Linked DNA regions of Arenibacter algicola. The protein of the gene in region 2 interacts with the protein of the main gene of each other region in a pairwise test. Links are inferred from orthologs where the notes say so. Each region holds a gene or a part of one and is shown on either strand. Other genes may lie near its edges. The genes, in order: pepT and pepE.

What was found.
Region 1: the proteins of pepE (region 2) and pepT interact in binary tests that used the Escherichia coli proteins (3 or more experiments, as listed by UniProt). The link is inferred for Arenibacter algicola from one-to-one orthologs.

What each region holds. Positions count from the first base shown.
Region 1 is NZ_JPOO01000001.1:1,986,967-2,003,480, forward strand. Bases 8,890-11,792 are described here. They hold pepT (peptidase T), read right to left. Parts: upstream 11,002-11,792; coding sequence 9,778-11,001; downstream 8,890-9,777. Other genes in these bases: U735_RS0108475 (FG-GAP repeat domain-containing protein), read left to right, coding at 8,890-8,978; U735_RS0108480 (YdeI/OmpD-associated family protein), read right to left, coding at 9,123-9,719; U735_RS0108490 (hypothetical protein), read left to right, coding at 11,243-11,659; U735_RS0108495 (quinone-dependent dihydroorotate dehydrogenase), read left to right, coding at 11,741-11,792. Outside these bases: U735_RS0108440 (PhoH family protein), read left to right, coding at 104-1,057; U735_RS0108445 (phosphoribosylaminoimidazolesuccinocarboxamide synthase), read left to right, coding at 1,068-2,024; U735_RS0108450 (3'-5' exonuclease), read right to left, coding at 2,025-2,690; U735_RS0108455 (DUF294 nucleotidyltransferase-like domain-containing protein), read right to left, coding at 2,687-4,609; U735_RS0108470 (SLC13 family permease), read left to right, coding at 5,418-7,235; more of U735_RS0108475, read left to right, coding at 7,401-8,889; more of U735_RS0108495, read left to right, coding at 11,793-12,784; U735_RS0108500 (Dabb family protein), read right to left, coding at 12,893-13,315; U735_RS0108505 (LysE family translocator), read left to right, coding at 13,456-14,082; U735_RS0108510 (hydroxymethylglutaryl-CoA lyase), read left to right, coding at 14,113-14,976; U735_RS25265 (cupin domain-containing protein), read left to right, coding at 15,109-16,514. UniProt on the Escherichia coli protein: Cleaves the N-terminal amino acid of tripeptides.
Region 2 is NZ_JPOO01000003.1:1,443,028-1,459,431, forward strand. Bases 8,079-10,871 are described here. They hold pepE (dipeptidase PepE), read left to right. Parts: upstream 8,079-9,025; coding sequence 9,026-9,718; downstream 9,719-10,871. Other genes in these bases: U735_RS0116720 (hypothetical protein), read right to left, coding at 8,081-8,839; U735_RS25065 (bZIP transcription factor), read left to right, coding at 9,964-10,871. Also shown: U735_RS0116690 (phosphatase PAP2 family protein), read right to left, coding at 1,236-1,790; U735_RS0116695 (Sec-independent protein translocase subunit TatA/TatB), read right to left, coding at 1,792-2,073; U735_RS0116700 (M1 family metallopeptidase), read right to left, coding at 2,371-4,680; U735_RS0116705 (DUF6702 family protein), read right to left, coding at 4,740-5,249; U735_RS0116715 (carboxypeptidase-like regulatory domain-containing protein), read right to left, coding at 6,208-6,951; more of U735_RS25065, read left to right, coding at 10,872-15,150; U735_RS0116735 (gliding motility-associated C-terminal domain-containing protein), read left to right, coding at 15,169-16,317. UniProt on the Escherichia coli protein: Hydrolyzes dipeptides containing N-terminal aspartate residues. May play a role in allowing the cell to use peptide aspartate to spare carbon otherwise required for the synthesis of the aspartate family of amino acids.

The DNA.
Region 1 (16,514 bases), on a different replicon or contig from region 2:
GGTAAGTTGTTTTTTTACTTAAGTTTGTTAAACAAAATTACACAAAAAATCAGCGAACCAAAATATATATTTCATATCTAATCCTTTATAACACCTCTCTTCTTTGAACGAACTTATAATAGAACTTACAGACATTAGCCCAAGGGAATTTTTTGGACAGAATAATGAGAACATAGATTTACTTAAAAAGCATTTTCCGAAGCTTAAGATTGTTGCCAGAGGCAACAAAATTAAGGTTTATGGAGACGAAGACCTATTGGACGAATTCGATAGAAGGTTCGATCTGCTTACCGCCCACTATGCCAAGTATAATAAGTTGGATGAAAATAGTATTGAGCGACTCTTGGCCAGCAATGGACAGGAAATATTGGAGTCTTCAGAAATCAGTGGTGAAGTTTTGGTCCATGGCGTAAGTGGTAGACTTATCAAAGCACAAACGGTAAATCAGCGAAGATTGGTCGATGCCGCTAGGAACAATGATATGGTATTTGCCGTAGGACCGGCGGGAACCGGAAAAACTTATACGGGAGTGGCCTTGGCGGTAAAAGCTTTAAAAGAGAAACAGGTTAAGCGTATTATATTGACCAGGCCCGCTGTGGAGGCCGGTGAAAATTTGGGCTTTTTGCCAGGAGATCTTAAGGAAAAGTTGGATCCTTATATGCAGCCATTATATGATGCCTTGCGGGATATGATTGCACCGGAAAAATTGGCCCATTATATTGAGAACGGCACTATACAGATAGCCCCTATGGCTTTCATGCGGGGAAGGACTTTGGACAATGCCTTTGTTATTTTGGACGAGGCCCAAAACACTACCCATGCCCAAATGAAAATGTTCCTAACCAGAATGGGAAAAAATGCCAAATTTTTAATTAATGGGGACCCAGGTCAGATCGATTTGCCAAGACGCTTGATTTCGGGATTGAAAGAAGCCTTATTGGTGCTTCAGAACATTGAAGGAATAGAGGTTATTTATTTGGACGATAAGGATGTGATAAGGCATAAATTGGTTAAAAAGGTCATAGAGGCTTATAAGGGAATTGAGCATAACAATTGATAGTTGCAGCATGGGTAATACAATAATTGATACAAATTTTAACTTTCCGGGACAACAAAGCTTATACAAAGGAAAGGTAAGGGAGGTATATCATCTAGAAAATAATATTTTGGTAATGGTGGCCACTGATAGGCTTTCCGCTTTTGACGTGGTTATGCCAAAGGGAATTCCTTATAAAGGTCAAATACTAAATCAGATCGCTACCAAGATGATGGCGGATACGGCCGATATAGTCCCCAATTGGCTAATGGCCACTCCAGATCCCAATGTTGCCGTTGGGTTTGCCTGCGAGCCCTTTAAGGTGGAAATGGTGATTAGAGGCTATTTATCCGGACATGCTGCTAGGGAATACAAGCTGGGTAAAAGAATGTTATGTGGAGTTCCAATGCCCCACGGGATGTCGGAAAACGATAAATTCCCATCTCCCATTATAACCCCTGCGACCAAGGCTGAAATGGGAGACCATGATGAGGATATTTCCAGAGAAGCCATTTTGGAAAGGGGAATAGTGAGCGAGGAAGATTATCTGGTTCTTGAAAATTATACCAAGGCACTCTTTCAAAGAGGAACGGAAATCGCCGCCAAGAGAGGATTGATCTTAGTGGATACCAAATACGAATTTGGGAAAACCAAGGATGGAAAAATTGTACTTATAGATGAAATCCATACCCCTGATTCTTCACGTTATTTTTATGCCGAAGGCTATGGGGAAAGACAAAATAGGGGAGAGGCCCAGAAGCAATTGTCCAAGGAATTCGTTCGCCAATGGTTGATAAGCAATAACTTTCAAGGGTTAAAAGGACAGGTTGTACCGGAAATGACCGATGATTATATACAGACCGTTTCTGAAAGGTATATTGAACTGTACGAAAATATTACCGGAGAAAAGTTTGTCAAGGCCGATATCTCGGATATACAGTCTAGAATCGAGAAAAATGTTTTGGGGTACCTGTCATCGATAAATTAGTTACCCCATTTTTAAAAGGTCTTTTAATCGTAGTTGTCCCTTGCCCTTCAATCGATTCCTTATTTTTAGGAATGCAATGGCAGTAATGTAGGCATCTCCTAAGGCGGTGTGCCTATCCTTTTTGGAGATATCAAACTTTTCCGCCAATTCGTCCAAGGAATAATGCTCTTTCTTTTTGAACACATTGGAGGTCAATAGCGTTTTTTTGTAAAGATGTGAAGTGTCCAATACTTTATTCTTTAACCTGGGAAGGCCGTTCCTTTCCAAGGCCCTGTTGATCATTGTAATGTCAAAAATGGCATGGTGGGCTACGATTATGGCATTATTTAAGAATCCCAATAATTCTTCCATAGCTGCACTTTCACTTATGCAGGAGGCCCCACCATTTTTTAGGATACCATGAATTTTTGCAGTTTCCGCATTGTAATGCTCCTGCTTCAGAAAAATTTCCAAGCTTTGGTTGAGTGCAATATTTTTGTCGACCAAACTTAGGGCCCCAATACAGAGTATCCTGTCGTTTGAATAGTCGAATCCTGTAGTTTCCGTATCCAAGACCACGAATCTTACCAAGTTGAGGTCCTCAATCGGTTTTTTCTTAAAACTATTCTCATATTCCAACCAATAATCGGGATAGTTGTTTACTTTTTTTTTAAAGAAATCTATCATCGTAACAAGTTTGAAACCTTGAATCTAACACTTACCAATTCCTGAATTTCCTTTATGGTCTTAAAAGTTCTTTTCAGTTTAATTCTTTCTTCCTTAGTCAATTTGTCTATGGCAATATACCTCCCAGAATCATTGTGAAGCAGACCTTGTTTCGTCCTGAACTTTAAAAGTGCCCTTGTGGCATAGGAGCAGGCCATAAAGATTTCCTCGTTATTGGGTTCCAACTCTGCCAGTTTTTCAAATCGCTCTGCGGTACTGTTGATGGATTTGACCGAATGCGATAAAATCAGTACTCTTGCGGCATCGGTTAAAGGCATCAATGCCCGTCTTTTAAGATCGAAGGTATCTTTGTGCTCCCCATCTTCCTCAACCAACACTTGCCTAAAAAAGCCTGTTGGGGACGGGTTTTGTAGGGCCCCACTTGCCAAGTGCAAATAGAAAATGGGATATTTTTTTGTGGTTTCAAAAATGTGTTCCGATAATTCATTCACCAAATTTACATCCCCATAGGTAATATTGTAATCGAAAAATATGGAGGAAAGCAATACCTCATCGGTCCCTGGATTTATTATCCAATGGGAAATGGTTTTTTTCCATTCATCCAGGCTTAAGCACCAATTGGGATTGGAAGCCATCATTTCTGCAGGACAATAATCGTAACCAATTTCAAACAATCCTTTGTTGATTAGTTTGGACAATTTCAAAAAAAAGTCTGTTGTTTCTATGAGCTTTTCTTCAGGAACATTTTCGAAGACCATGGCATTGTCCTGATCGGTCTGAAGGAGTTGTTCGCTCCGTCCTTGGCTACCAAGAGCCAGCCATGCAAATTTTACTGGGGGCTTTGTTGGCATTTCCTCCAAGGATAGTTTAATAATTTGCTTAACGCAGGCATCGTTAAGTTCGGATATTATTTTGGTAGTCAATTTAATGGGGATATTTTGATCCAAGTAATCCTGTAAAAGATGCGTTATACTCTTTCTTATTTGTTTTATCGATTTTATTTTCTTGGCCCTATTTATGGCCTTGATCAATACTGCCGGGTTATTTCCCAAAGCTACCATAACATCATGTTTGGATAGTATTCCAATAGCCTTGGAGTTGGGTGTGCCGTCCTTCGTGATGCATAAATGGCTAATATTACTTTTCATCATGGCCATTTGTGCCTGGGTTATGGTGAGGTGTTTGTTATAGGTTATAACAGGAGAAACCATTATTTCCTTGGCCTTTGTGGTAATGGGATATTTTCCGGTAACAATATTGTTCCGAAGATCTTTGTCCGTAATTATCCCAATGGGCATCTTATCACTGACCACCAACATGGCCCCAACCTTTTTTTCTGTCATTCTTTTGGCTATTGTTTTGGCCGAGGTGGTTGCGGTACAGGTAACCAATTTTTTGGAATACTGTACAGATTGCAAATCCAATACGTGGGTATTGGGAGCCACGGGATTTATTTCGGGCACTTCATCATACAATTTACCACGATGACTTTTGGAATAGGGGTTTCTGGTATTGGAGGCAAAACTTTCTATTAAGAAATTTCCAACTGCTATATTTTTTTGGGCGTATGGTTTAAAAATATTGATAGGAATGGCGTAAAGGATACTTTCTTCATGTGCTTTTGCAGTCATTTTGTAATTTTCCTGAGCCATCAGGGGTCTAAGTCCAAATATATCACCCTCATCGCACATGTCCATGACACTTTTATCGGACCCTTTTTTAAGGGCAACAGCACCCTTGTTTACTACATAGAAGTAGGTATGGGGTTCGTCGTTCTCGGCAAAAATAACGCTATCCTTTTCCTTGTAGACTATGGTAATTTCTTCGGCTAGGGTTTCAAGGTCAGACTGGCCCAGGACATTGAAAGGTGGGAAATTTTTCAAAAAATCGGCTACTCTATGCGAAATGGTATTTTTCATCGAATATTATATGTTGATCCTTAGCTGTTACAAAATTTATTGTTCTTTTCCCATTTGAAGTTCGTTAAAAGTAATAAGAACACAATAGCTACTTTTATTTTCCTCATAATAAATATGGGATAAAGTTAATTTTTATACGCCATCATCAAAAGAAAAGATGACACCATTTATTTTGTCTGTCCAGTTACCTTAATTGTCAATAACGATCACAATATATTGAATTGAGCTATTGCATTAAATGGTGTTGAATTAATTTAGGTATAACTTTAATTATTAATGCTATGGAATCACCTTATTTGGATTGTATTGAAGCCTGTCGTAAATGTATGGCCGATTGTCAATATTGCCTACTTCAAATGTCGGGTAAGGATAGTAAAAATGACTGCCCACTTTGTTGTATCCTTTGTATTGAATCTTGTTCGGCGGCACTACAATTTTTAATGGCAAATAGTCCATATGCCAAAGAGTATTGCAGCATCTGTGCTAAGGTATGTCAATGGTGCGCGGAACAATGCGCGCAGCATGACCATAAACATTGTGAGGATTGCGCTAATTCTTGTGTAAAATGTATGGAGGAATGTCAAAAAGTAGTTATGACCTTATCCAGTGAAATTTAAATTTCATCCATATTAAAACCACATTTGGGAATTTCAATTTTTCAATGGCTTGTGCTCCTGTTATAGGGGCATATTTAATATTATATGTAATTTGTAATGAGGTTTTGGGCATATGCTTAAAAGGGCAAGGAAGATTTTTTTTGTTTTTGGAGTGTAGATATTAAAGGAGGTCTTAATTTAATAGTTATGGGATGACGTTCGAAATGGGATTGGTATTTTTGGTATTGTTTATAACCATAATCTTATTTGCCCTGGAAGTTTTTCCGGTAGACAAGATTGCCTTTTTTATAATTGTTTCATTGACCTTACTTGGGCTGGTGAAACCGGAAGATGCCATAAGCGGGTTTTCCAATAGTGCAACTATAGCTGTTTTGGCATTGATGATATTGGCCATAGCCATGGAGGAAAATGGGGTTATTACTTGGCTTACTTCCAGTTTGGGGAAAATAAGAGCCTTCCCGTTATTTATAATAGCTCCTGTTTTTATGATCGTAACCGCAAGTATTTCTGCATTTATAAGTACCACCGCTGTCGTCATTGTCTTCATTAAGATTATTAATCAACTCTCTGATCGATTCAATATTTCCAAATCCAAATTATTATTACCTATTTCCTTTGCGGGCATATTGGGAGGGTCTTGCACCTTAATGGGTACCTCTACAAACCTTATTGTAAACTCCGTGGCACAAAACCTGGGAGCGCCGGCCCTGCGTTTTTTCGAATTTACTACCATAGGATTAATATTTTTGGCCGTGGCCATTGTCTATCTCACCCTAATGCTTAGATGGTTGCCTTGGAGCGGGAAAAGGGAATTGGGGACCGATTATAGTGTTTCGGATTATATTACCAGTGTCCGTATAAAGCCGGGGTCACAGTTGGTAAACAAAAGGCTGGAGGAGACTTTTTTATTCAATAATCCAGAGATATCAATACTGAAATTGATAAGGGACAATAGGATTCATAATTCACCGGGAAAATACATTACCTTAAAGGAGAATGATCAGTTATTGTTAATGTGCAACATTTTAAGCCTCTCCAAATTGAACGATTCCCAGAATTTGGGACTTAACGAACAAATTTTTTGGAAGGGGACGAACCACCATTCCACCGGTGAGGACAATGTAACCAAACTGGAGGAACGTGTGTTTGTTGAGCTTTTAATGCTTCCGGGAGCAGCGCTCTTGGGCAAGACTTTGGGGAATCTAAGGGGGTATATGCAGCAGGATATTATACCCGTGGCCATTAAGAAGCGCAAGACCTTGACCAATATCAAGGAGCGATTGGTACGTAGCAGTTCGGATAAATTGGCGCTCAAAGCTGGTGATCGTCTACTGGTTGATGTAAGCAAGGAAAATATTAAGTCTTTGGAAGCCATTGAAAATATAGTACTATTACAGGAGTTTGATTCGCTTAAAACCCATTCCAGATTCGGAAGAATTTTATCGCTGGCGGTTCTTGGTTTAGTGGTCGTTTTGGCAGCTACAGGAGTTCTTTCCATTATGGTAAGTGCCTTGGCAGGGGTTTCTATATTATTGCTTACCAATAACCTAAATTTGGACAGTGTATACAAAAAGGTAAATTGGCAAATTTTCTTTTTGCTGGCAGGAATGATACCCTTGGGTATAGCAATGCACAACACGGGAGCGGATATGTGGATCTCGGAAAGATTATTGGGCTTATTGGTGGGCCAATCCAAAATGATAATTATTGGCAGTCTTTTTTTTGTCACCATGGTCATGAGCGGTGTGGTCAGCAATAATGCCACGGCCATTATTATGACCCCAATAGCAATGGCACTGGCAAGCGGACTAAATTTGGATTTTAAGCCATTTATACTAGCTGTAATGTTTGCCGCAAATTTCAGTTTTTTTACACCGGTAGGATATCAAACCAATACCTTGATATACGGAATAGGCAACTACAAGTTCAAACATTTTTTTATTATAGGGGGAATTTTAAGCCTGGTCCTTTGGCTTTTGGCCACCTTTCTTTTAGTGAGGATGGCTTAGCTATTATTACTGTCAATTGAGTTTTCTATTGTTTGATTTGCACTTTGAACGATCATTGTATATGGGATATTTACATCTTACTTGAAAATTCGGCAGTATCTTCGTAGATTAGGTCACTATCAGGAGGACATTTTTTACCGAATTCCTATATTTATTTAATATCGCATGAAGATTTTTTTTTCGCTGGCCCTCCTTATAGGATTGCTGATTTCTTGTTCCGGTAACAAAAAGGAATCGCAGACTTTGGAATATAAAGAGCCAACTGCTACCAATTTGCCTGGGAATCGCTTGGCAGAAATCCACTGTTCCGGTTGTCATCTCTTTGTTAAACCAGAATTGTTGCCAAGGTCCAGTTGGCAAAACGATGTACTTCCTTCAATGGGTCATCGATTGGGGATGTACAAAGGTAATCTGCGCCCGGATAGTCTCTTTGACAATGGTAGGAGCGGAGAAGTGGTTAAAAAGGCCAATATCTTTTCAGAAAGACCTCTAATTGCCCGCGCAGATTGGAACAAAATAGTAGACTATTACCTTAACAATGCACCGGATACCATTTTACCGCCTAAAAGGGCCAATAAAATTAAAATGGGCCTAAAGCATTTTAAAATCAAGGAGTCTGGCTTTTCCCAGACTCCAGCCCTGACCACTATGGTGAAAATCCTTCCAGAAAATGGGGGAGTGGTATTTGCAGATAGTAAGCGGAATATAAATAGCCTGACATTCCTGGACAAAAATCTTAAGAAGGATATAGTACTAGGACTTAAGACGGCCCCTATCCACTATTACGAAAAATACGACACTATTTATTTGACAACCGCTGGCAAAAACATTTTCCCCAATGATGTGTCGGATGGGGCTTTACAAAAATTATTTTCTAAGGGAACTGAAGGTTCATACACTTCCAAGGAGGTGATTCCAAATTTACAAAGGCCGGTCAATATGGCTTATGGGGACTTAAATAACGATGGGTTGGAAGACGTTGTAGCCTGTGAATACGGCAATGAAACAGGGAAATTGGTTTGGTACGAAAACAAGGGGGGTGATAAATACACCATGAGGACGTTGGATAACAGATCGGGTGCCATTTCCGCAGTGATAAAGGATGCCAATGGGGATGGTCTACAAGATATTTTTGTGCTTATGGCTCAAGGGGATGAAGGTGTTTTTTATTATCAAAATCAGGGCGATGGCACGTTTACTACCAAAAGATTGCTCTCTTTTCTTCCACTTAATGGTTCCCAATATATAGAGTTGGTAGATTTTAATAAGGATGGCTTGGATGATATATTATATGTATGTGGGGACAATGCGGACAAAACGCCCATATTAAAGGAATATCACGGTATCTATATATTTCTGAACGATGGAGATCTGAATTTTAAGCAATCCTATTTCTACCATTTAAACGGGGCTTATAAAGCCATGCCCAGGGATTATGATTTGGATGGAGATCTGGATATTGCGGCAATTTCTTTTTTTCCTGATTATGTGGGTTCCCCAGAGGAAAGTTTTGTGTATCTGGAAAATAAAGGGGATATGAAATTTGAGGATTATTCCTTTTCGGAGTCGATCAATGGTCGATGGATCGTTATGGACGCGGAGGATATGGATGCTGATGGCGACATTGACTTGGCTCTAGGATCTTTTGTGTATTTTCTTCCGTTAGGAGATACCACTGGTCTGGGCCAAAAATGGCTATCCGAAGGACCGTCAATAATAGTATTGGAAAATACCACTAAGTAAATCAATTATATTAGGTCAGAATTGTAATATCCAATTCCATTTATTTTTTTTGACCATTGACTACTGACCACTGACCACTGACCACTGACCACTGACCACTGACTACTGACTACTGACCACTGACCACTGACCACTGACCACTGACTATCCTTTCCTATATTTATCATGCAGCCCCAAACCTTTTTCCAAGAGGGAAATACATTTCTCCAGTCGGGACTGCTTGGTCTTTTCCTGTTTGGCTTGAGAAATATACTCGCAATATTCCCTTTGTTTATATGGGGTTAGACTTTCATAATTTGCTTTTAAAGCCTGATTATTGTTAAGTGCTTTTTTTAACAAGGGAGGCATTGAAATTGGTTTGTTTTTTTCAGGGGCAAGGACAAGTCCTTTCTTTTGGTTGCTGATAGCCTCATGAAAATAGGCTAAAACCGTAGCCTCATCAATATCCTCCATGGTTCTAAATTTCCAGTGCCTCATGGCCTTAGTTTTTCCCTCCTGTGCATTTTCCAGTACTTTTTTCGGGTCACTTAAAAAGACGCCATTATAGAACCAGATGCCGAAATGATGTTTAAAGGCTAAAATACCTAGAACATTCTTATTGTCCATGGTGTATACAGGGATACCCCATTTGTACGTTTCAATAAGTCCGGTTTTATGGGCCAATTCCCGCAAAAGGCAAATACCTTCCCTAAAGGGCTGTTCTTTTTCGAAATAGGCTTCTATCTTTTCTTGGGTCTTCATTTTTCCTGCCAAATGAAATGTATATTGTCGCGCTGTTATGGGCACACAAATACTTAAGTTATCTTTTAGCTGTAAGTTCGCAAATTTTTACGATAACATCAACCGCTTTCTGCATACTTTCTACAGGGACATACTCATATTTTCCATGAAAATTATGTCCGCCAGCAAAAATATTGGGGCATGGCAACCCCATAAAGCTCAATTGTGAACCATCGGTACCGCCGCGTATTGGTTTTATAATTGGGGTAATGCCCAAACTTTCCATGGCCTCTTTGGCAATTTCAACAATATGCATCACCGGTTCAATTTTTTCCCGCATATTAAAATATTGATCTTTAATATCAAGGGATACAAAATCGCCGTATTCTGCATTCAAATTTTCCGTGATATATTGTAATAGTTCTTTGCGCTGCTCGAATTTTTTTGGGTCGTGATCCCGAATGATCAATTCAATTTCGGCAAGCTCAATTTCTCCTTTAAGGTGGTGCACGTGAAAGAACCCTTCCCGTCCGGTAGTTTTTTGGGGCACTTCATGGCCGGGTAATTGGGAAATAAAATCGTTGGCGATCAAAATGGCATTTACCATTTTTCCTTTGGCATAACCCGGATGTACACTTTTTCCTTTAATGATTATTTTGGCACCTGCCGCATTGAAGTTTTCATATTCCAATTCCCCAATTTGGCTACCGTCCATAGTATAGGCCCAATCGGCGCCAAATGCTGCAACATCAAAATGGTGTGCCCCGCGACCAATTTCTTCATCTGGGGTAAAGCCCACCCTGATCTTACCATGTTTAATTTCCGGATGTTGTATTAAATACTCCATGGCGGTAATAATCTCCGTTATTCCGGCCTTATCATCGGCACCCAACAAGGTGGTGCCATCTGTAGTGATAAGGGTATTGCCCTTGTATTGCAAGAGGTCATCAAAATAACTTGGGGAGAGTATTATATTTTCCGCTTTGTTCAGAACAATATCCCCGCCATCATAATTTTTTATTATTTGAGGCTTTACGTCGGTAGCCGTGAAATCTGGAGAGGTATCAAAATGGGAGATAAAGCCAATAGTAGGCACTTCCTTGTCCAAATTGCTGGGTAAAGTAGCCATAATGTAAGCTTTGTCATCTATAACTACATCCTGCATTCCTATCTGCTTGAGTTCCTCCACCAATTTATGGGCAAGTGTCCATTGCTTGTCAGTGCTAGGGGTGGTAGCCGAGTTAGGGTCGCTTTGGGTGTCTATGGTAATATAACTTATAAACCGGTCTATAATGTGTTGCATAAAACTAAATTTTAATCAAAAATACAGTTTATTATTTTTTATTTGGGCCTGTTGTGGCAACTGTATAGCCTAGGCTTGTCAGCCTTGTCTTGGGGAGTAAGGTGGAGTAGCCCGTGGACCTGAAGTTCAGAGCAAATTCTATTATACTATTAATGGATTAATTTGGAAAGATAACCTTCGGGGAAGCGCAGCTGGTTGTATTATTACTTTATATTTGTACTTTAAACCAGCACAAAAACCTATGTGTAAGAAAGTTTTTTCCACCTTGATCCTTATCGTCGGATTTGTGATATCCGTACAAGCTCAACAAGAATGTAGTTTGGGCATTGGTGCGACGGAATCGGATACTATAATACAAATATTTCAGCTTAAAGAAGAGCAGATAACCAATTTGGAGGAGTTTAAGGCAGCACTGGAAATTGAAACCCGTTTGTTGGATGAAGAGCGGAAAAATCTTTTTGAAAATCACCCGCAAAGTACCCCTGAGGATTTAACGGCATTGGGGGCGAAGTATAAGGTTCTGGAGGAGCGAATGAAACAGGTTTTTAAAAAATACGACCTCAAACTTTTAGCACTTTTCAATGAAAAGCAATACCAACGGTACGTTACCCTTTGCCAGGAAGTATCACGGCAACCCCTAGTAGTGGTACCGGAATAAGTTGTCGTAAATGTTAATAAAAAGCGTGTGCTTAGGATAGTTTAGCACGGCTAGTTTGTATTTTTGCGGAAAATAATTTAAATGTATAAGCAGCTTATCCGCCCCATCCTTTTTCAATTTGATCCAGAAAGGGTTCACCATTTCACCTTTAGAACAATTCGTTTGTTGTCCAGTATAGGATTTGCTGGAATATGCAGGACTTTATATTCTGTCAACGACCCTCGTCTCGAACGTGAATTGTTCGGTTTGAAATTTAAAAATCCGGTGGGCTTGGCAGCGGGCTTCGACAAGGATGCCAAGTTGTACAATGAACTATCCGATTTTGGATTTGGATTTATTGAAATAGGGACCTTGACTCCCAAACCTCAGGATGGAAATCCCAAAAAGCGCTTGTTTCGCTTAAAAGAAGATCAGGCCATCGTCAATAGAATGGGGTTTAATAATAAGGGGGTGTTCGATGCTGTTGAAAATCTAAAAAAAAGTCATAGGGTTTTAATCGGGGGCAATATCGGGAAGAACAAGGTGACCCCGAACGAACTGGCAGCAAAGGATTATTTGATATGTTTTGATGCCCTGTTCGACCATGTAGATTACTTTGTAGTGAATGTTAGCTCACCAAATACCCCCGGCCTTAGGGAACTTCAGGATAGGAAACCATTGACAGCCTTGCTTAAGGAATTGAAAAAGGAAAATACCAAATTGGCAAAATTAAAGGATAGGAAGGAAAAACCTATTCTTTTGAAAATAGCTCCCGACTTAACGGATAAGCAGTTGCTGGATATTATTGGCATAGTAAAGGATACGGATATAGATGGGGTAATTGCCACCAATACAACGATATCTCGCGATAATCTGAAATCCGATATTTTGTTAAAAGAAGAAGCAGGTGGTTTAAGCGGTAGACCTCTTACCAAAAGAAGTACGGAAGTTATCCGCTTTTTGTCCCAAAAAAGCAATAAGGCGTTTCCCATTATCGGCGTAGGTGGAATTCATTCAGCCGAAGATGCCCTTGAAAAATTGGACGCGGGTGCCGATTTGGTTCAATTGTATACCGGGTTTATTTATGAAGGCCCGTCACTGATAAAGAGAATCAACAAGGCCATTATTAATAGGCTTAACAGCTGAAAGTGTAGACAGTATCCCTTATATTTCAAGGAATAAAAAAGGGTTGACCATCATTGGGTCAACCCTTTTTTTGGTAGGACGTTAATCTTTATCCTTAAAAGTCTTTAACTATTTGGTCCAATAATCCACCACGGTTACATCTTCCAAATGTGGGGTCAACACCGCCCCAAAAGCCTTATGGTCCGGATGTGGAAGATATATGGCACGATCTGCTTCACTGTGGAAGGTAAGGAAAAAACAATGGGTAAATCCTTTGTCCAATCCTTCAGGACTATTGTTTATTCCCCATTCATAACCCACTATCTGCGGTATTTTGGAAGGTAGGGCGCTAAAAGCGGCCTCTACTTTTGCAATGTCCTCTTTGGAGATATTTGCTTTAAACTTAAAAAGTACTACATGGCGCAATACGCTGTCCTGCTTTTTGGAATTTTCCATACTTATATCCTCTTTCAAATTAGTAGTGTTCGGAATGTTAAAACTCATTAATAATATTGCAGCCAATAGGCTAAGGGTGTAAAAAACTGGTTTCATAATTAAATTTTTGTGGAAGATATAAAAAAGATGAATAATGATTAGTGCTCTGGTAAGATATTTATCAAGCTTTGTTTATGGAAAAGATGGCAAATAATTGGTATTTTCAAGCCCTCATTAATTTATTAATTTAATTCGACATGTATTACGATGTATTATTGGCATTCGTTATGGCTACAGCAATTCTAGCCATTACCCCTGGCCCTGACAATATTTTTGTACTGATACAAAGCATTACCTACGGCCGGAAATACGGTATTGCTACCGTAGCTGGGCTTATGACTGGTTGTCTTGTACATGCAACTCTTTTGGCCTTTGGGGTTTCTGCATTAATAAAACAAAATCCCAATGTTTACTTCTCCATTAAACTTTTTGGTGCGTTATATATGTTTTACTTAGCTTTTTTAGTTTTTAGAAGCAGTGATAAAATAGAAGTAAAAAATGATGATAAAGACCAAAAAACATTAATGGATTTATACAAAAAGGGTTTTATTATGAATGTATTAAATCCGAAAGTAGCCATATTTTTCTTGGCTTTTTTTCCTGGTTTTTTGTTTAGCCATTTTTTAAATATTGTCATACAATTTTACGTGCTTGCTGCTATATTTATATTAGTTTCCTTTACTGTTTTTAGTACAATTGCCATTCTTTCAGGAACTATTTCGAAGTATATAAAGGAGCATGGACAATTGGGAAAAGTCTTGAAATGGCTTCAGATTATCGTTTTTGTGGGTATTGCTGTTTATCTGTTGATATCTGATAAATAATATTAATTTTGATAAAGCTTAAGCAGGGGAATGTCCAATACCGTTAAAATAATAGAATGTCCAAGAGATGCCATGCAAGGTATCAAAACTTTTATTCCAACAGAAAAAAAGGTAAAGTACATTCAATCCCTTTTGAATTGTGGTTTTGATACCATAGACTTTGGGAGTTTTGTTTCTCCCAGGGCAATTCCTCAAATGGTTGATACGGCTGAGGTCCTTTCCCAATTGGACCTATCCAAGACCACAAGTAAGTTATTGGCTATTGTCGCAAACGTGAGAGGGGCAATGGATGCCTCCGAACATAATTCCATTGATTATCTGGGATATCCTTTTTCCATTTCGGAGAATTTCCAAATGCGGAATACCCACAAAACAATTACTGAATCAGTAGCGACACTTGAAGAAATTTTAAGGATTGCAGGAGACTCTGGCAAAGAAGTGGTTACTTATATTTCTATGGGATTTGGGAACCCATATGGGGATCCTTGGAATGTTGAGATAGTGGGTGAATGGACAACAAGACTGGCCGGGATGGGGGTAAAAATATTATCACTTTCAGATACGGTGGGATCTTCGACCCCGGAGGTAATCGACTATTTATTTTCCAACCTGATTCCAAAATTCCCTGAAATTGAGTTTGGAGCCCATCTACATACCACTCCTTCCAAATGGCACGAAAAAGTTGATGCTGCCTACAAGGCTGGCTGTCGTAGGTTTGATGGGGCAGTGCAAGGTTTTGGAGGGTGTCCAATGGCAAAGGATGAGCTCACTGGAAATATGCCCACCGAAAAGATGCTTTCCTACTTTACGGCGGTCAAGGCCGATACAAATGTTAATTGGATGGCTTTTGAAGCTGCATTCAATAAAGCATCCGACCTGTTTTCCAAGTATTGATTTAACCGCTTAAAACGGGAAACACCCAAGGAAACCTTAATGGCAATTTTTGTTGATTAAAGTGTTGAAATCCTCAGTTTACTGATATTTAAATTCCTATATTGTCATTTAATAAGAACCAAATATCAAAAAATGAAAATTCTTCAGAGGCTAATTACCTGCAGTAGTTTATATGTGTTGTTTGTTTTTATAGCGGCATGTCCGTCCAGAGGTACTTCTCAAGAGTCGTATACGACAGGGCCTAATTCAGATAGCTATGAAGGGATACCTCAAGGGAAGGTGAGCAAGCATCAATGGAAAAGCAAAATTTACCCTAATACCATAAGGGATTATTACCTTTATGTGCCAAGTCAATACAACCCTGCCGAGGCTAGTGCTTTGATGGTATTTCAGGACGGGCATGCCTATGTTGACCTTCAGGGTCAATTTAAGGTGCCCACCGTTTTTGATAATCTTATAGCACAAGGAGAAATGCCCGTAACTATTGGCCTGTTTATAAATCCTGGCCATGACTTGGATGCTGCTAAAGTGGATAATCCTTGGAAATCATCAAATAGAAGTCTGGAGTATGACACCGTCTCGGATACCTATGGGAAATTTCTTCTGGAAGAGATGATACCTGAAATTAAGAAAAGTTATAATATTTCCGAAGATCCAGAACTTAGGGCAATTGCGGGTATGTCCTCTGGAGGAATATGTGCTTTTTCAGCTGCATGGTTCTACCCTGAGGCGTTTCATAAAGTATTGAGCCATATAGGAAGTTTAACGGACATTAGGGGCGGACACAATTATCCTTCTATGATAAGAAAGCAAGACCATAAGGATATTAAGGTTTTTTTGCAGGATGGTAGTGATGATCTCAATAATCAATATGGGGATTGGTGGTTGGCGAATTTACAGATGGAATCGGCACTGAAATATAAAGGGTACGACTTTAAGTTCGAAAAAGGTTCGGGTGGCCATAGCGGAATCCATGGAGGTGCTATTTTGCCTGAATCATTGTCTTGGTTATGGAGCGATGTTGTTCCCAATAGAATTGAATCTAATGTATATCGTTTTCCAAGAACTCTGGCCGATTCGGTTATGATCCAAGGTGAAACCATGCATTTTGATAAAATGGAATTCAAAACGGTGCAGCTTTCAAATTCATCGGATGGTCGAAATCTTTTTAATTCCAATCAGGAACAAATCTTGATCATTAAGGAAGGCGAAGTTCAGGTGAAAGTCAATACTAGAACGGAGACCCTAGGAAAAAACAGTGTAATTGTGATTATGCCGGGGGACAAGGCTTTTGTGAAAAGTTTGTCACCGAGTAGTACTTATTACACTATGATCTATAAGTCCAAAGGTAACATGGATGTAAGGAGAGCTAGGAAGAGCGGTGGGTCTACCCTCATTAATTTTGAGGACTTGGATTTCAAAGAGCATGATAAGGGGGGTATTCGGAATTTCTTCCATCGTTCAACGGCCATGTGTCCTTATTATGAGATGCACGTAACTACTTTAAAGTCAGGTATTAAAAGTCATGAACCCCATAC
Region 2 (16,404 bases):
GAGGGGACGCTACACTTTACTTTACCACACCAATAATTACAAAAACAGGGGGTATAATTAAACTTAGAAAGTAGATAAGTATGGGCCAACTTTGAAAGTCCTCCCCCTAACCCCCTCCCAAGGAGGGGGAAATAGTTTAGAATCTACAAAAATGCAGCATAAGCAAGTAGGGTGAATAACTTTTAAACCAACAAATCTTGAGGTACAACCAATAACATCCCCTCCCCTTGGGGGAGGGCTAGGGAGGGGTCCATACACAATACTACACCCTACCTATCATTACAAAAACAGGGGGTATAATTAAACTTAGAAAGTAGATAAGTATGGGCCAACATTGAAAGTCCTCCCCCTAACCCTCCCGCTCAAAAAGCGGGACAGGCTCTCCCAAGGAGGGGGAAATAGGTTTGAAACCACAAAAAAGCAGCACAAGCAAGGAGGTGGAATGCTACCTAGACCAGCACATTCATGTAGATCTACAAATTACATCCCCTCCCCTTGGGGGAGGGCTAGGGAGGGGACCAAACACAATACTACACCCTACCTATCATTACAAAAACAGGGGGTATAATTAAACTTAGAAAGTATACAAGTATGGGCCAACATTGAAAGTCCTCCCCCTAACCCTCCCGCTCAAAAAGCGGGACAGGCTCTCTCATGGAGGGGGAATAAATCTATAACCAACAAATCTTAAGGTACAACTATTAACATCCCCTCCCCTTGGGGGAGGGCCAGGGAGGGGTCCAAACACAATACTACACCCTACCTATCATTACAAAAACAGGGGGTATAATTAAACTTAGAAAGTATACAAGTATGGGCCAACTTTGAAAGTCCTCCCCCTAACCCCCTCCCAAGGAGGGGGAAATAGTTTAGAATCTACAAAAATGCAGCATAAGCAAGTAGGGTGAATAACTTTTAAACCAACAAATCTTAAGGTACAACCAATAACATCCCCTCCCCTTGGGGGAGGGCTAGGGAGGGGACGCTACACTTTACTTTACCACACCAATCATTACAAAAACATGGGGCATAATTAAACTTAGAAAGTATACAAGTATGGGCCAACTTTGAAAGTCCTCCCCCTAACCCCCTCCCAAGGAGGGGGAAATAGTTTAGAATCTACAAAAATGCAGCATAAGCAAGTAGGGTGAATAACTTTTAAACCAACAAATCTTAAGGTACAACCAATAACATCCCCTCCCCTTGGGGGAGGGCTAGGGAGGGGACCTTTTCCCCTATTTTGCCGGCTCCAATTTATGGTACAGTCTGTAGAACATAATGGCCAATATAATTCCCACTAGGGCACCTACGATAAGGTCCAACGGATAATGTACCCCAACATAAATGCGACTTAAAGCAAATAATAACGGCCAAATATAGAACAGCCAGGACCATTTCCATTTATCCCTAAGAAATAGGAAAACACCTGTAGTAATACTAAAGGAACTGGAAGCATGGCCCGAAAAAAAACTATAGCCGGTGGGACTTTTAAGAATTCGGATCAAGGTGTTGATTTCCTCTGTATTACTTGGGCGAAGACGTGCCACCAATTCCTTGGTGATTCCTGTAAGTGCCGCTACGACGGTCAAGGTAATAAGTATGGTACCTAGAACCCAAAAGGCCTCTTTTTTAGGGTATGCCCTAAAAACAAGAACTACAAAAAAAATAAATAAGGGAATCCAAGTAGAGAAATTAGTTATGGCAGACCAAAAAGCATCATGGTTTTCAATGCCCAAACTGTTCAGATAGATAAAAGCATCCCGGTCCCACTGTAACAGTTGGTCCAGCATATTACTTTCTTTTTACAACGCCGGTTACCTCATCGACGTTCTGCTTCACTTTATTGATTTCGTTCTTTATGTCGTCTGTAAAGCTGGTATCTATTCCCTGCTTCTCGGCACTTTTTTGTATCTCTTTCTTGATATCCTCCGTGGCATCCTTAAGTTGTCGCATGCCCTTCCCCAATCCCTTGGCTATGCCAGGAATTTTGTCGGCGCCAAAAACCATTACCACGATAAACATGATAAAAAAGATTTCCGCCCCGCTAATAAATAGAATTATCGTACTTAACATAACACAAATATAATGAGAAGTTTGACAGCTGCATAAAAAATATGGTTAACTTTTTTTTGTTCACCAAAACCCTATAAAATAAGGCTGAAACCAGTATTTAACACATTCACCACAAGCCATACACCCTCTAATTCCGAAATAAAAAAGCACTAGTTTTGGATAGTACTGCCGAGGAATAGCGATCAAAAAGAAAGCCCCGATACCTGTTTTGCCGTAATGCAATCCGGTTTCGGGGCCTTAATTATATTCAGGAAACAGTTCTAACTATGCTCCTGCTTTTAAATAAGATCAAAAAAATTATTTCCCTCTTATATTCTCTTTAAAAAGTTCAAAGTCGGATTTAACCTCCTTGGCAGGCCATGAATTATTGGTAGTATCAATATCGGCAGTTTCTGCCTTTGGATCTACCACAATTCCTACCAACTCCTTGCCGGAAGCAATGACCCTTTTTACTTCCTGATCATTTTTTCTCCATATTTCCGGTGGGTAGGTAATATTTTCCTTGGAACCATCTTCGTAGGTATATTCTACGATCAAAGGCATAGGAATGCCTCCTGGTTTATTAAAAGTAATCTCATAGAAATATTTGGGTTCCTCAATGGCATTTCTCTCAGCCGCCGACAGATTGTCCATCATGAACTCTTTTAATGTCTTGGAATTTTCCGATGGCGCCTTTCCTTTTAACTTGGCATCTGCATCTGCCGAGTCTTCCTCCTCCAAATAAACCAATGGGGGCAGATCCTCTTCCTTAATATTCCTTGCCGCCATTATTTCCATCATTTGTTTAGAAGGCTTATCGGAAACATAATATTTCTTGACACCCTTTACCCCAATATCCACATAATCCGTAGTATAGAACCAACTTCTCCAAAACCAATCCAAATCAACCGCCGAAGCATCTTCCATGGTCCTAAAGAAATCCTCTGGGGAAGGATGTTTAAACATCCATCTTTGTGCATAGGTCTTAAAGGCATGATCAAAAAGTTCCCTTCCCATTACGGTTTCCCTAAGAATATTTAAAGCCGTAGCCGGTTTGCCATAGGCATTGTTCCCCAATTGATAAACATTCTCTGGATTGGACATAATGGGTGCTATGGTACTTTGATCCCCGGACATATAGGGTATTATCTTGGTAGGCTCCCCTCTCCCTGATGGGTATTTGCTATTTGGAGCAATTGCTTCGGGATAGGCTACCCCAAATTCCTGCTCTGCCATATATTGCATAAAGGTATCCAAACCTTCATCCATCCAACCCCACTGACGTTCATCGGAATTAACTATCATGGGGAAAAAGTTGTGTCCAACTTCATGGATAATTACGGAAATCATCCCGTATTTCACTCTATCGGAGTAGGTACCGTCCTCATTGGGTCTCCCGTAGTTCCAACAGATCATAGGGTATTCCATACCCTGATTCTTGGCGTGAACCGATATTGCCTTGGGATAGGGATAATCAAAAGTATGATCGGAATAAGAGCGCAAGGTATGGGCCACTGCCTTGGTAGAATATTCTTCCCATAACGGATTGCCTTCTTTTGGATACATGGAAATGGCCATTACATCCCTATTGCCTATCTTCACTGCCTGCATATCGTAAATAAATTTACGGGAGGTAGCAAAACCAAAATCCCTTACGTTTTCCGCCTTAAGCTTCCAAGTTTTTTTCTTGTCCGAAAATCCTTTTTCTGCCTCTTCGGCTTCGGCTTGACTCACAATGATTACAGGCTTGTCATAAGATTTTTTAGCCTTTTCATACCTACTTATCATTTCCTTGGAAAATACTTCCTTCATATTCTGAAGCTCTCCGGTACCATCCAAGATATGATCGGCCGGAACGGTAATGTTTACCTCGTAATTGCCAAAGGGAAGGGCAAATTCCCCGCTGCCCCAGAACTGATGGTTCTGCCAGCCTTCTATATCGCTATAGACTGCCATTCTCGGGAAGAATTGGGCAATAACATAAGCCCTGTTTCCGTCCTTAGGAAAGTATTCATATCCAGAACGCGCCCTATTTACGGTATGGTCTGGAATATTGTACCACCATTTTATAGAGAAGGAAACCTGGCCCTTACTTTTTAAAACCTCGGGAAGATCTATGCGCATCATAGTCTGATTAATAGTATAGGGCAAAGCCTTTCCGTTGGTACCCCTTACATATTCTATATTGAATCCACCATCAAAAGGCTCCGTCATATATTTATTGGCGAAACTGGCCACCGGCTCCGCTACTGGCATGCCCTCACCATCTCGCAAGGGCGATTTAGAAGTTTTGGAACGTACGTTCTGATCCAATTGCACCCATAAAAATGAAAGGTCATCAGGGGAATTATTGGTATATGTTATGGTTTCTGAACCGTATATCTTGGCATTTTTATCGTCGAGTTCAATATCCATCTTATAATCTGCCTGCTGCTGATAGTAATCCGGACCTGGAGCCCCAGAGGCCGACCTATAGGTGTTTGGGGTAGCAAACTCCTCATAAAGCTGCTTAAATTTATTCTGATTAAGATGCCCGGGCTCCCGTTCATTCTTTACCTCTTCCTGGGCAACGGTAACAGCCGCGCAAAGGAACAATAGCGAGGCAAAAACATGTTTTATTCTACTCATATTTCAAATTGATTTTTTTAGCGGAGAAATTTAACAATTATATAAACAATTGTTTTAAATTACTTTAAGTTTAACATTCCTTTATTATTCTCGCGGATAAGTACAAAACTCTTTTTTTGGTTCCCGAGTTTAAAGTGGACCACATTCTTCTGTTCCTCAAAAATGTCCATCAGCACTTCGTTTTCAACGGAAATGCTGGTCGCAGTACCCAAATCTATTTTTGGAACTTCCAGATAACATATCATAATATCGTTGTCATATTCCTTACCCAAGAAATCAAAGTCCACAGGCCTATCATTGATTTCAACCATAAATTTTGTCCTCAAATATTTTTCAATATATGCATCTGCCATGTCGGACTCCTCCTTGGTAGCCAAACTGCCCTTAATGCCATACCGCTCCTGTAGTACCTTTTCAAAATCGTCTATAAATATCCTGGTCGTAATCTGCAGTGCCCTGTCCTTATCGGAGTATTCTACACTGGTTACACTGATGTAAAATTTATGTGCCACCGTGAATGCCAATAGGGGCAACAACAGTATTAAAAAGGTCTTCTTTATTAATTGCATGATGTTCTTTCTCCGTCAAAAATAAGCAATGACTGTGCCATTTGTTAGACTATTAATGGGAAAATTTAGAATTGAGATGTTAGATGTTAGATTTTAGATGCTAGATGCTAGACATTAGGTTCTAGACTTTAGATTTAGACATTTAACCTTGGACTTTGAATTTTAAACATTGAACCTACCAAGCTGCCAACTGCAACTGCTCACTCCTAACCCGGTGGCTGAGCGTAGCCGAAGCCACTGCCAACCAGCCTCAAAAAGGTCTCGACTTTATTTGCCGTTAGCTTAAAAAGAAAAGCTCCTCCCTTGTGACGAAGGGAGATGGCTTCGCCGTAAGCGAAGACGGAGGGTTTTGAAGGCCCAGGTCTATTCAATAGGACATTAGATAGCGTATGGAAATTGGGTTTGGGTATTCCAACTCCCCCTTCTTTTGCGCCAAAGCGCAAAATTCATTCCCCTCTTCGTTCCAAGAGGGGAGCTAATGACCAGTGCTTTTACTTGAAAACCTCTACCAATTCAGATTTTGAACACTTTTAACCTTGAACATTCAACTTTAAAAACTGCCAACTGATTACTGTTTACTGACCACTGCCAACCAACTTCGATTTCGACTCCGCCCGTCTACCGCCGGGCAGGCCTGTCTAGCCGTCAGGCAGGCTCGACCAGACACAAAAGTCTTGAACTTTGAACTTTAAACTTTGAACATTCAACTTTAAACTTTGAACCCTGAACTGCCAACTGACCACTGCCAACCAGCCTCAAAAAGGTCTCGACTCCGCCCGTCTACCGCCGGGCAGGCCTGTCTAGCCGTCAGGCAGGCTCGACCAGACAAAAAAGTCTGAACATTCAACTTTAACCTTTGAACTTTAAACTTTGAACCATGAACTGCCAACTGCAACTGATTACTGATTACTGTTTACTTACCACTGTTTATTGTTTATTGCTAATTGTTCATTGCAATTCACTCCATCTCATTATTCTTTCTGTAAATGACACTTTTTTGTTTTAAAAACTCCCAAATGGCAAATAGGTCCTGACTATCCACAACCGCATTAAAATTGGCATCGACCTCACAGTAATACAGGAAATCGTCTATTTTTTCCAAGGGAATTTTAAGTTGAAGTACAAAAAGGCTATCGGCAAATTGTGTACGTAATTGTTGGGATTTATTGTATTTAATATCCCTTGCCACCCGTTTCTTCAACATTTTGGTGCGGCCTGTAATGGCATTGATCAACGGATTGAACGGAATACTGGTCAACATGCCAATAGACATGGGACCCATGGAGGCTTCCCTAAGCAATCTTTCACTCTGCATCAAGGGCTTTACATGGGCATTGGGCAGCCCCAGACTGGTGGCGGAAATAACAGGTCCCACATCCATATTGTTCATATCCCTGCCCAACTCCCCCGTTAGGTTATAGGGCATAACGATAACCTCATCCAAAGCAATATTGGATTCCACTAGAGGAACGGATAAAAATTTACTCTCCAAGATACTGGAGTTTACTACAATCTCTTTGCGTTTATATTGTACGGCAGAAAAAACCAGGGTATCATTTAGGTTTACAACAATGGAAAAAAATCCGTTGATATCGGTAATGGCCGCTTTTTTTGTAGTGGTATTGAGCACATGGGTGGCAGCCACATCCCCGTCCTCACTATACACTTTTCCCTCCAAAGTCTTGGAAAAATCCTGTGCCATTAGCGCTTGTGCAAATACACTATAAAAAATAAAAACCAAATATATTGGAACAATACGCACTACCTTCTGTTTATTGTGGATTACTTTTTCAAGTCCTGTCAGACCTGAGATACTGGATGTTAGATGTTAGATGTTAGTATTGAGATATTAGATTTTAGATACTGGATTTTAGATGCTAGACACCGGACTTTAGACCTTGAACTTTAAACATTAAACTATCAACCTGCCAATACCTTGCGTCCGCTTCACACCCCTTCCGTCTTCTCCTGACTAGGGGAAGGAGCCATTTTTTTATCACTATTAAAGGAATAATCTCCCTTTCTACTTTGAACTTTGAACTTTCAACTTTCAACCATGAACTGCCAACTGCTACTGCCCTCTGTTTACTGAACACTGTTCACTGCCAACTGTCACGACCCACCAACTTCGATTTCGACTCCGCTCAATCTCCGTTCTCTTCATTCGGTGGCTGAGCCTGCCCGTTCCGTTCAGGCGGGCGTAGCCGAAGCCACTGTTCATTACCCTCAAAAAGGTCTCGACTCCGCCTGTCTGCCTCCGGGCAGGCTCAATCTCCGGCAGGACTTTGAACTTTGAACCATGAACCATGTACTGCCAACTGCTACTGCCCACTGAGCACTGATTACTGTTCACTGCCAACTGCCCACCAGCCTCAAAAAGGTCTCGACCCCGCTCGACCGGACAAAAAAACTTTGAACCCTGAACTGCCAACTGTCACTGCCCACTGAGCACTGATTACTGTTCACTGAAAACTGTTCACTGCCAACTGTTCACTGTTCACTGGCAACCAACTTCGATTTCGACTCCACTCAATCTCCGGCAGGACTTTGAACTTTGAACCTGCCACGCTGCCAACTGCCACTGCCCACTGAGCACTGATTACTGTTCACTGTCACGGCCCAACAGCCTCAAAAAGGTCTCGACTCCGCCTGCCTAGCCGTCAGGCAGGCTCGACCGGACAAAAAAGTCTGAACATTCAACTTTCAACTTTGAACCATGAACCATGAACTGCCAACTGCTACTGCCACTGTTTACTGTTTACTGTTCACTGATTACTGTCCACTGCCAACTGTTCACTGTTCACTGATTACTGCCCACTGGCAACCACCAACTACTTCTCCGCTTCCAATCCCTCCAAATAGGTCTTGCTATGGGTAACCAGGAAATCTATAAGCTGAAATTCATTGCGTTTTTGCAACAATGACCTTTCTGGCAATTGGGTATCGCAATACAGTAAAAAATCGTCTATTTTTTCTTGCGGTAGTTTAAGGTCTAGCACAAAAAATTCATCGTCATATACCTGCCTCAATACCTCACTAACCTTTAAAGGTTCCCGCTCAACATCGGTATCGCTCCCTTTGGTCGCCAACATAAGTGCTTTAAAGATATTAACGAAATTAAGGCCGTCCTTCATCCCCTTATCCGCATCGGACAGGGCAATATTCTCCACTTCCGTTAAACGGTCCGTTTCGTATTCGTAATCCCTGTTTAGGAATTCCTTGTTTTGGGCCTGAAGAAATTTTTCCTGATTTTCGGGTGTTACCACTACCTCGTCCAATTCGGTCACTTTTTCGGTAACCTCTACTACCAATCTGTTATTTTGTAAAATTTCATCGGTAATATCCACCACCTTCAACTGGTAATTAATGGCCGTAAACACCAATTGGTCCCCAGCTTTTACCATAATCCCGAACTCCCCTTTGTCATTGGTAATCGTGGCCATTTCGGTAGTAACATTTATGACATTCTCATTGGGAACGTTCACATTTCTATAAAGTACCTGTCCCCTTAAATATTGGCGATCATCATCCTGTGAATAGGAAATTGCGACACATAAGAAGAAAAGTAAGAAGAGTATTCTATTTTGCATTTTTTTATTTAAAATTAGATAAATTAAGCGTCAAATATCCTATTTTTCTCAAAGAAATAAACTCAAATGCTGCTTTTCTACCAATATGGGATAAAGAAAAAGCATGTTGGGTTCATAAAAAAGCAACCCACCTTTAAACTTTTGTTAATTTGTATCTTGCCTATCCGTACCCAAAGAGTAGAACACATGAAAAAAATATTATTGGCCAGTACTTCTACCCTCTTTGGACAAGGGTATTTGGAATATCTTTTGGAAGAATTAGAGTCCTTTTTTGAAGGCTGTTCCACCATTACCTTTATCCCTTACGCCAGGCCAGGCGGTATATCCCATGAGGATTATACTACCCTGGCAACTACCGCCTTTTCCAAAATAAATAAAAAGGTGGTAGGGCTCCATACTTTTACCGATCCGCTAGAAGGCCTCGCCCAAGCGGAAGGCATTTTTACAGGTGGGGGAAATACGTTTCTCTTGGTTCAGCAATTGCACCAATTGCATCTTATTAACCCTTTGAAGGCAACAATAGAGTCGGGCACCCCATATCTTGGAACCAGCGCGGGCAGTAACATTGCCGGCCCAAGCATGAGGACCACCAATGATATGCCCATTGTTTACCCTCCCAGTTTTGACACCTTGGGGGTGGTGGATTTTAATCTCAACCCCCATTATTTGGATCCGGACCCCAATAGCCAACATAAAGGAGAAACTAGGGAGACCAGGATCCGCGAATTTCATATCTTTAATACTACCCCCGTAATTGGCCTCCGTGAGGGCAACTATATTTTGGTGAACGGAGACCACAAAATTCTAAAGGGCGAGGGTACGGCGCGCATCTTTGAAGCTGGAAAAAAACCTTATGAAAGTAAGAATATTCCCTTTTAACGAAGATACATTTCAGTTCACCTAGTAGTAACGTATTTTACCCGATAAAACTGTGTATATCTTACGATAATTTTACTTTTGATAGCCTAAGTTTTAAAAGTATAAGTGCCCGATTTATAAGGCAGTATGGATTTAAGTATAAATCCATGGGCTGTTGGCGCAAAAACTTTAAAACCTTGAACCTTGAACCTTGAACCTTGAACCTTGAACAAAAATAAAGTAGGACAACGATAAAAAAATTGAAAATGAAATATATCCACTTCTTTTTTTGCCTGCTATTGGGAATGGCCGTGCAGGCCCAGATAAAGATCGGGGACAACCCGCAAAATATAGACCCTAGTTCGGTACTGGAGCTGGAGAGCAGTTCCAGGGTATTGGTCATAACCCGTGTAAACACCGCACAAATGAACGCCATTATACCCTCGGCAGGGGCATTGGTGTACAACACGGACGTAGAATGTATCCATTATTATACAGGTGTGGAATGGAAGGATATCTGCGATGCTGTGGCCGGTTCCATTACCTTTACTTCGGACGATGGTACGGTTGTAATTACTTCCACCGGTGGCAATAACTACGACCTAAAAGTAGGGCAGATTACAGGGATGAACATTGTAAACGAAACCGTTTTTGGCGCCGATATTGCAACGGCCACCATAGGGGAAAGACAATTGGCACCCAATTCTGTTGGCTCTTCCGAACTACAGGACAATACCGTAGGAAAGGACGAAATACAGGAGGCCGCCGTAGGCACCCTGGAAATTATTGATGGCACCATTAAACCAGAGGACATGGAACCAGGAGCCTTTGACCAGCTATTAACGACCGATGCCGCCGGCAATGTGGTATGGCTAAATAAGAACGAGCTAGGTGCTACCCAGGCAGACCAGTCTACCATTACAGGGGCGGGCACATTGGCAGACCCTATAAAAGTTGGGAGCACTGTATTGGGCGACATTTTGGCCAATGCCACTGCAATTACAACCAAGGAAGATGTGGCCAACAAATCGGATGATACGGCCCTTGGAAACTCTACCACCCTCTACCCCACCCAAAATGCGGTAAAGACCTATGTGGACCAATTGGCAGGAGCGGCCAGCACTTTAGCAGATGGAAATATTTTTGTAGGCAGTGCCGGCAATGTGGCCACAGGAGTCCCCATGGGCGGGGATGCTACTATTGACAATACCGGCTTGGTGACTATTGCCGATCTTGCGATAACTTCCCCAAAAATAGCCCTTAACGCCGTGGGACAGCCCCATTTAGCTGACAATGCGGTTATCTCCAATAAAATATTGAACGGCAATGTTACCCCCATAAAAATCCAACCAGGAGCCGCCAATCAGATCATGACTACAAATACGCTTGGGGTGGTGACCTGGCAACCCATTTCTGCAGTGGGCGGAAACCAGGATTTAGCTAGTGTACTAGGTTTTGGAACCAGTGCCGGAAACAACCAAATAAACAATTTAGCAGACCCTACAGCACCACAGGATGCAGCAACGCAGGCGTATGTGGATGCCCAGGTTGGCGGTTCTGCACAGACTATTGTGAGTGGTGATACCCCAAATTCTATAATATCTGGAACGGATGGAGGCGCCCTATATAATGATTTAGATTCGGACCCTTCAAACGAAATAGAACTACCGGCTGGTGGAAACGCAGGACAGGTACTTTCCACTGATGGGTCTGGGGGGTATACCTGGATTGACGACAATGGTGGCACTGATACTGATGAGCAACAATTGACTCTAGAAGCAGGCAATCTTCTTACATTGGAAAACGGAGGTGTACCTATAAATCTTACAGCTTTTTTGGATAATACCGATTCACAAAACGCCGCGGCTGTCCCAGTAGCAGCAACGCCAGCTAATTATACGGCTGGTGCCGCCAATGTTGAAGCCCATTTAGCGGGTATCGATGCTGCAATTGGTGCGGTTGGAGGTAATCAAGATTTAGCCAGTGTCTTGGGAAATGGAACGAGCGCTGGAAACAATCAAATAAACAATTTATCTGACCCTACAGCCCCGCAGGATGCAGCTACAATGGCATATGTCTTGAGCCAAGCAGCTGATGGCTCTGAAACAATTATTGATGCTATTAATTCGACTATAGGGGTAACTGGAACTGGAACAAGTGTGAATCCATATGTATTGACAGGCGCCGCTGGAAACCCTGCCGCAGCGGATGTCACTTTTGCGCCATATTTATCTCTCATATCAACCAACACTCAGGCCGCAATTGAGGAGTTGAAAGATGAATTAAATGCCAATATTATTTCAGGGGGAGGAAATCCAACTGATGAATTACAAGATTTACAACTGACTGGAGGTATTTTAACATTGACCAATCCGGCAACGGGTGGAAACCAGGTAGATCTTGATACCGAATTCGCTACCGATGCTGAGCTATTGGCAGCAAGTGCTGACGGATCGGAGACAATAATAAATCCCAGTGCAACAGTCTCAGTAGCAGGGACAGGTACATCAGGAGATCCTTATGTTCTTACAAGTATCGGGGCAGATGGGTCAGAGACAGTAGTTAACGGAAGTACGACCGTAACTGTAACGGGTACAGGAACAACGGGAGACCCATATGTCCTGACAAGCGCTGACACTTCCGACGGGTCCGAAACCATCATAAACAATAGTGCCACAGTAACCGTCGCAGGAACAGGAACAACGGGTGACCCATATGTCCTGACAAGCGCCGACACTTCCGACGGGTCCGAAACCATCATAAACAATAGTGCCACAGTAACCGTCGCAGGAACAGGAACAACGGGAGACCCGTATATTCTTACAAGTACTGGAGCCGATGGGTCGGAGACAGTGGTTAACGGAAGTACTACAGTAACAGTTACGGGAACAGGGACATCGGGAGATCCATATGTCCTAACTAGCGCCGACACTTCCGACGGGTCCGAAACCATCATAAACAACAGTGCCACAGTAACCGTCGCTGGAACAGGAACAACCGGGGACCCTTATATTCTCACTAGTACGGGAGCCGATGGGTCGGAGACAGTGGTTAACGGAAGTACTACAGTAACAGTTACGGGAACAGGGACATCGGGAGATCCATATGTCCTAACTAGCGCCGACACTTCCGACGGGTCCGAAACCATCATAAACAACAGTGCCACAGTAACCGTCGCTGGAACAGGAACAACCGGGGACCCTTATATTCTCACTAGTACGGGAGCCGATGGGTCGGAGACAGTGGTTAACGGAAGTACTACAGTAACAGTTACGGGAACAGGGACATCGGGAGATCCATATGTCCTAACTAGCGCCGACACCTCCGACGGGTCCGAAACGATCATAAACAACAGTGCCACAGTAACCGTCGCAGGAACAGGAACAACCGGGGACCCTTATATTCTCACTAGTACGGGAGCCGATGGGTCAGAGACAGTGGTTAACGGAAGTACTACAGTAACAGTTACGGGAACAGGGACATCGGGAGATCCATATGTCCTAACAAGCGCCGACACCTCGGATGGATCCGAAACGATCATAAACACAAGTGCAACGGTAACCGTAGCGGGTAGCGGGACAACAGGCGACCCGTATATTCTTACCAGCCTTGGAGGGGCAGATGGGTCAGAGACCATTGTAAACGGAAGTACTACAGTAACAGTTACGGGAACAGGGACAACTGGAGACCCTTATATTCTCACTAGTACGGGAGCCGATGGGTCAGAGACAGTGGTTAACGGAAGTACTACAGTAACAGTTACGGGAACAGGGACATCGGGAGATCCATATGTCCTAACTAGCGTCGACACCTCGGATGGGTCCGAAACGATTATAAATAACAGTGCAACAGTAACCGTAGCAGGTACGGGAACTACTGGAGATCCTTATATTCTCACAAGTCTTGGCGGTGCAGATGGATCTGAGACCATTGTAAACGGAAGTGCAACAGTGACAGTAACAGGTTCTGGAACTGGAGCCGACCCCTATGTCCTGGCAAGTGTTGATACTTCGGATGGGTCCGAGACGATCATAAACAATAGTGCCACGGTAACAGTGGCCGGAACCGGGACCACCGGGGACCCCTATATTCTCACAAGCCTTGGCGGTGCAGATGGGTCCGAGACCATCGTAAACGGAAGTACTACGGTGACCGTAACGGGGACGGGGACATCGGGAGATCCATATGTTCTCACCAGCGCCGACACTTCCGATGGGTCCGAGACGATCATAAATAACAGTGCCACGGTAACAGTGGCTGGAACCGGGACCACAGGGGACCCGTATATTCTCACAAGCCTTGGGGGTGCAGACGGGTCCGAGACCATCGTAAACGGAAGTGCAACAGTGACAGTAACAGGTTCTGGAACTGGAGCCGACCCCTATGTCCTGACAAGTGTGGACACTTCAGATGGGTCCGAGACGATCATAAACAATAGTGCTACGGTAACCGTAGCAGGAACCGGGACCACCGGGAACCCGTATATTCTTACCAGCCTTGGAGCAGCGGTAACAGCGGATGAAACTACCATAACCGGGGATGGTACTACTGGAAATGAACTACAATTAGTGGACGGAGGCATCACTGCATTGCAGCTAGCTGATGGCGCCATAGTTGGCGGTATTGGCGGAAGTATATTCGACAATTCAATTACGGCCGCTGATTTGGCTCCAAATTCAGTTGATCAATCGGAATTACAGGCAGATTCTGTTGGTGAATCCGAATTAATTGATCAGGCAGTGACCCCAGCAAAAATAGAACCGGGAAATGCTGATCAAATTTTGAGAACTAATGCCGCTGGTACAGCCGTTTCATGGGTCGATCTTCCAGCAACAGGAGGTACAACAGAGTTAGCGGACCAGAACACTATCACTGGGGACGGGACGACAGGTAACGAATTCCAGGTTGCCAATGGGGGAATCGATACCCAACAGCTCGCAGCCGATGCGGTCACCTCAGCGCAAATTGCTAACGGAACAATAGTTAATGCTGACATTTCAGGATCGGCAGACATAGATGGCTCCAAAATTAACCCTGCATTCACTGCCGATATCAGTACTACCGGAAACTTACAAGTTGATGGAAATGTTAATGTAACTGGTACTCACTCGCCAGTACCCGACTACGTTTTCCAAAAATATTATTTAGGTACTTCAATCCTAAATAAAAATTACACCTTTAATAGCCTTGCTGAAATTGAGAAACATATAAAAAAGAAACACCATTTACCAGGTATAAAATCAGCCAAGGAAATCAAGGAACAGGGATTTTGGAATCTTGGAGAAGCATCAAGAATAAACCTAGAAAAAATAGAGGAATTGTTCCTGCATACCATAGAACAGGAAAAGAAAATAGATCAACTTAAAAATGAAAACGAATCTCTGTCCGCAGAACTGCAGTCGCTCCGCAAGGACATGGACGAAATAAAGGCATTGTTACAAAATAAGAACTAAGGATACTGTCCAAGGAAAATGAAAAACGCCATCTACATCCTCGCATTGTTGCTGCCCCTAGGGATACAGGCCCAAACGGCCCTGTACAATAGTGGCAACATCCGTATCCACAATGAGGGACAAATAGGCTTTCATACCAACCTCATCAACAATGCCTCATTTGACCAAAATTTGGGCCTGGCCGGTTTTTATGGCAGTAGTATGATAAGTGTTTCCGGCGCCTTTATGCCCGTATTCTTCGATACCGAGATTGCCAATGACCAAGGGGTAATGCTCAACACAGGCATGAGTGTCATCTCCAACACCAATTTTATAACGGGCAATTTTGTTACTCCAAGGCAACAACAGGACGTCTATTTTAATTTTCTGCAGGATGCCTTTTATGTAGGTGAAAGCGACCTCTCCAAGGTAGATGGTTATGTCACCATCAATAACGAACAAAATTTTATTTTTCCAGTGGGCGATTCGGAACAATTACGATCCCTGACCTTCAATAGCAGTGGCACTAACAGTTTTGCCAAATGTGCCTATTACAGGGAAAGTCCCACCAACCCTACCACCTTCCCCGAAAGTTTTGACCCTACCAAAAAACCCAGGACCATGGGCGATATCAGTGAGGTAGAATTTTGGCATTTGGAAGGCAGCGTTTCCTCTAACATACAGATCAGTTGGAACGCCCGCAGCAATATAGCCGCCCTTACCGAGGAGGTGGAAAAGATAATTCCCGTAGGCTGGAGCATTGCGGGCCGATCTTGGGTGAATCTAGGTGCAGCTTCGGTAGTGGGCGACCTAACACAGGGGTTTTTAATTTCGGAAAATTTTGTCCCGGACGATTATGCCGTAATCACCTTTGCCTCCGAAGCCACGGCCAAAGAATTGCTAACATTGGACAATTACCTGGTAACCCCCAACGGCGATGGGGTAAACGATGCCCTATATATTGAGGAACTGGAACTTTCGGATGACGATACCATCAGTATATATAACCGTCAAGGTCAGAAAGTTTATGAGGAGGACAATTACACCAACGGTTTTACCGGCTACTCCAATGTGGACAATTTGGTCATTAACCGGGGAGCCGGATTGCCCAATGGGGTCTATTTCTACATAATAGCAATGAAAGACCTTCAGCTTAATTATCAGGGATTTTTGTATTTGGAACACTGAAAGGGTTCAAGGTTCAAGGTTCAAGGTTTAAGGTTCAAAGTCCTACCGGAGATTGAGCCTGCCCGGCGGTAGACGGGCGGAGTCGAG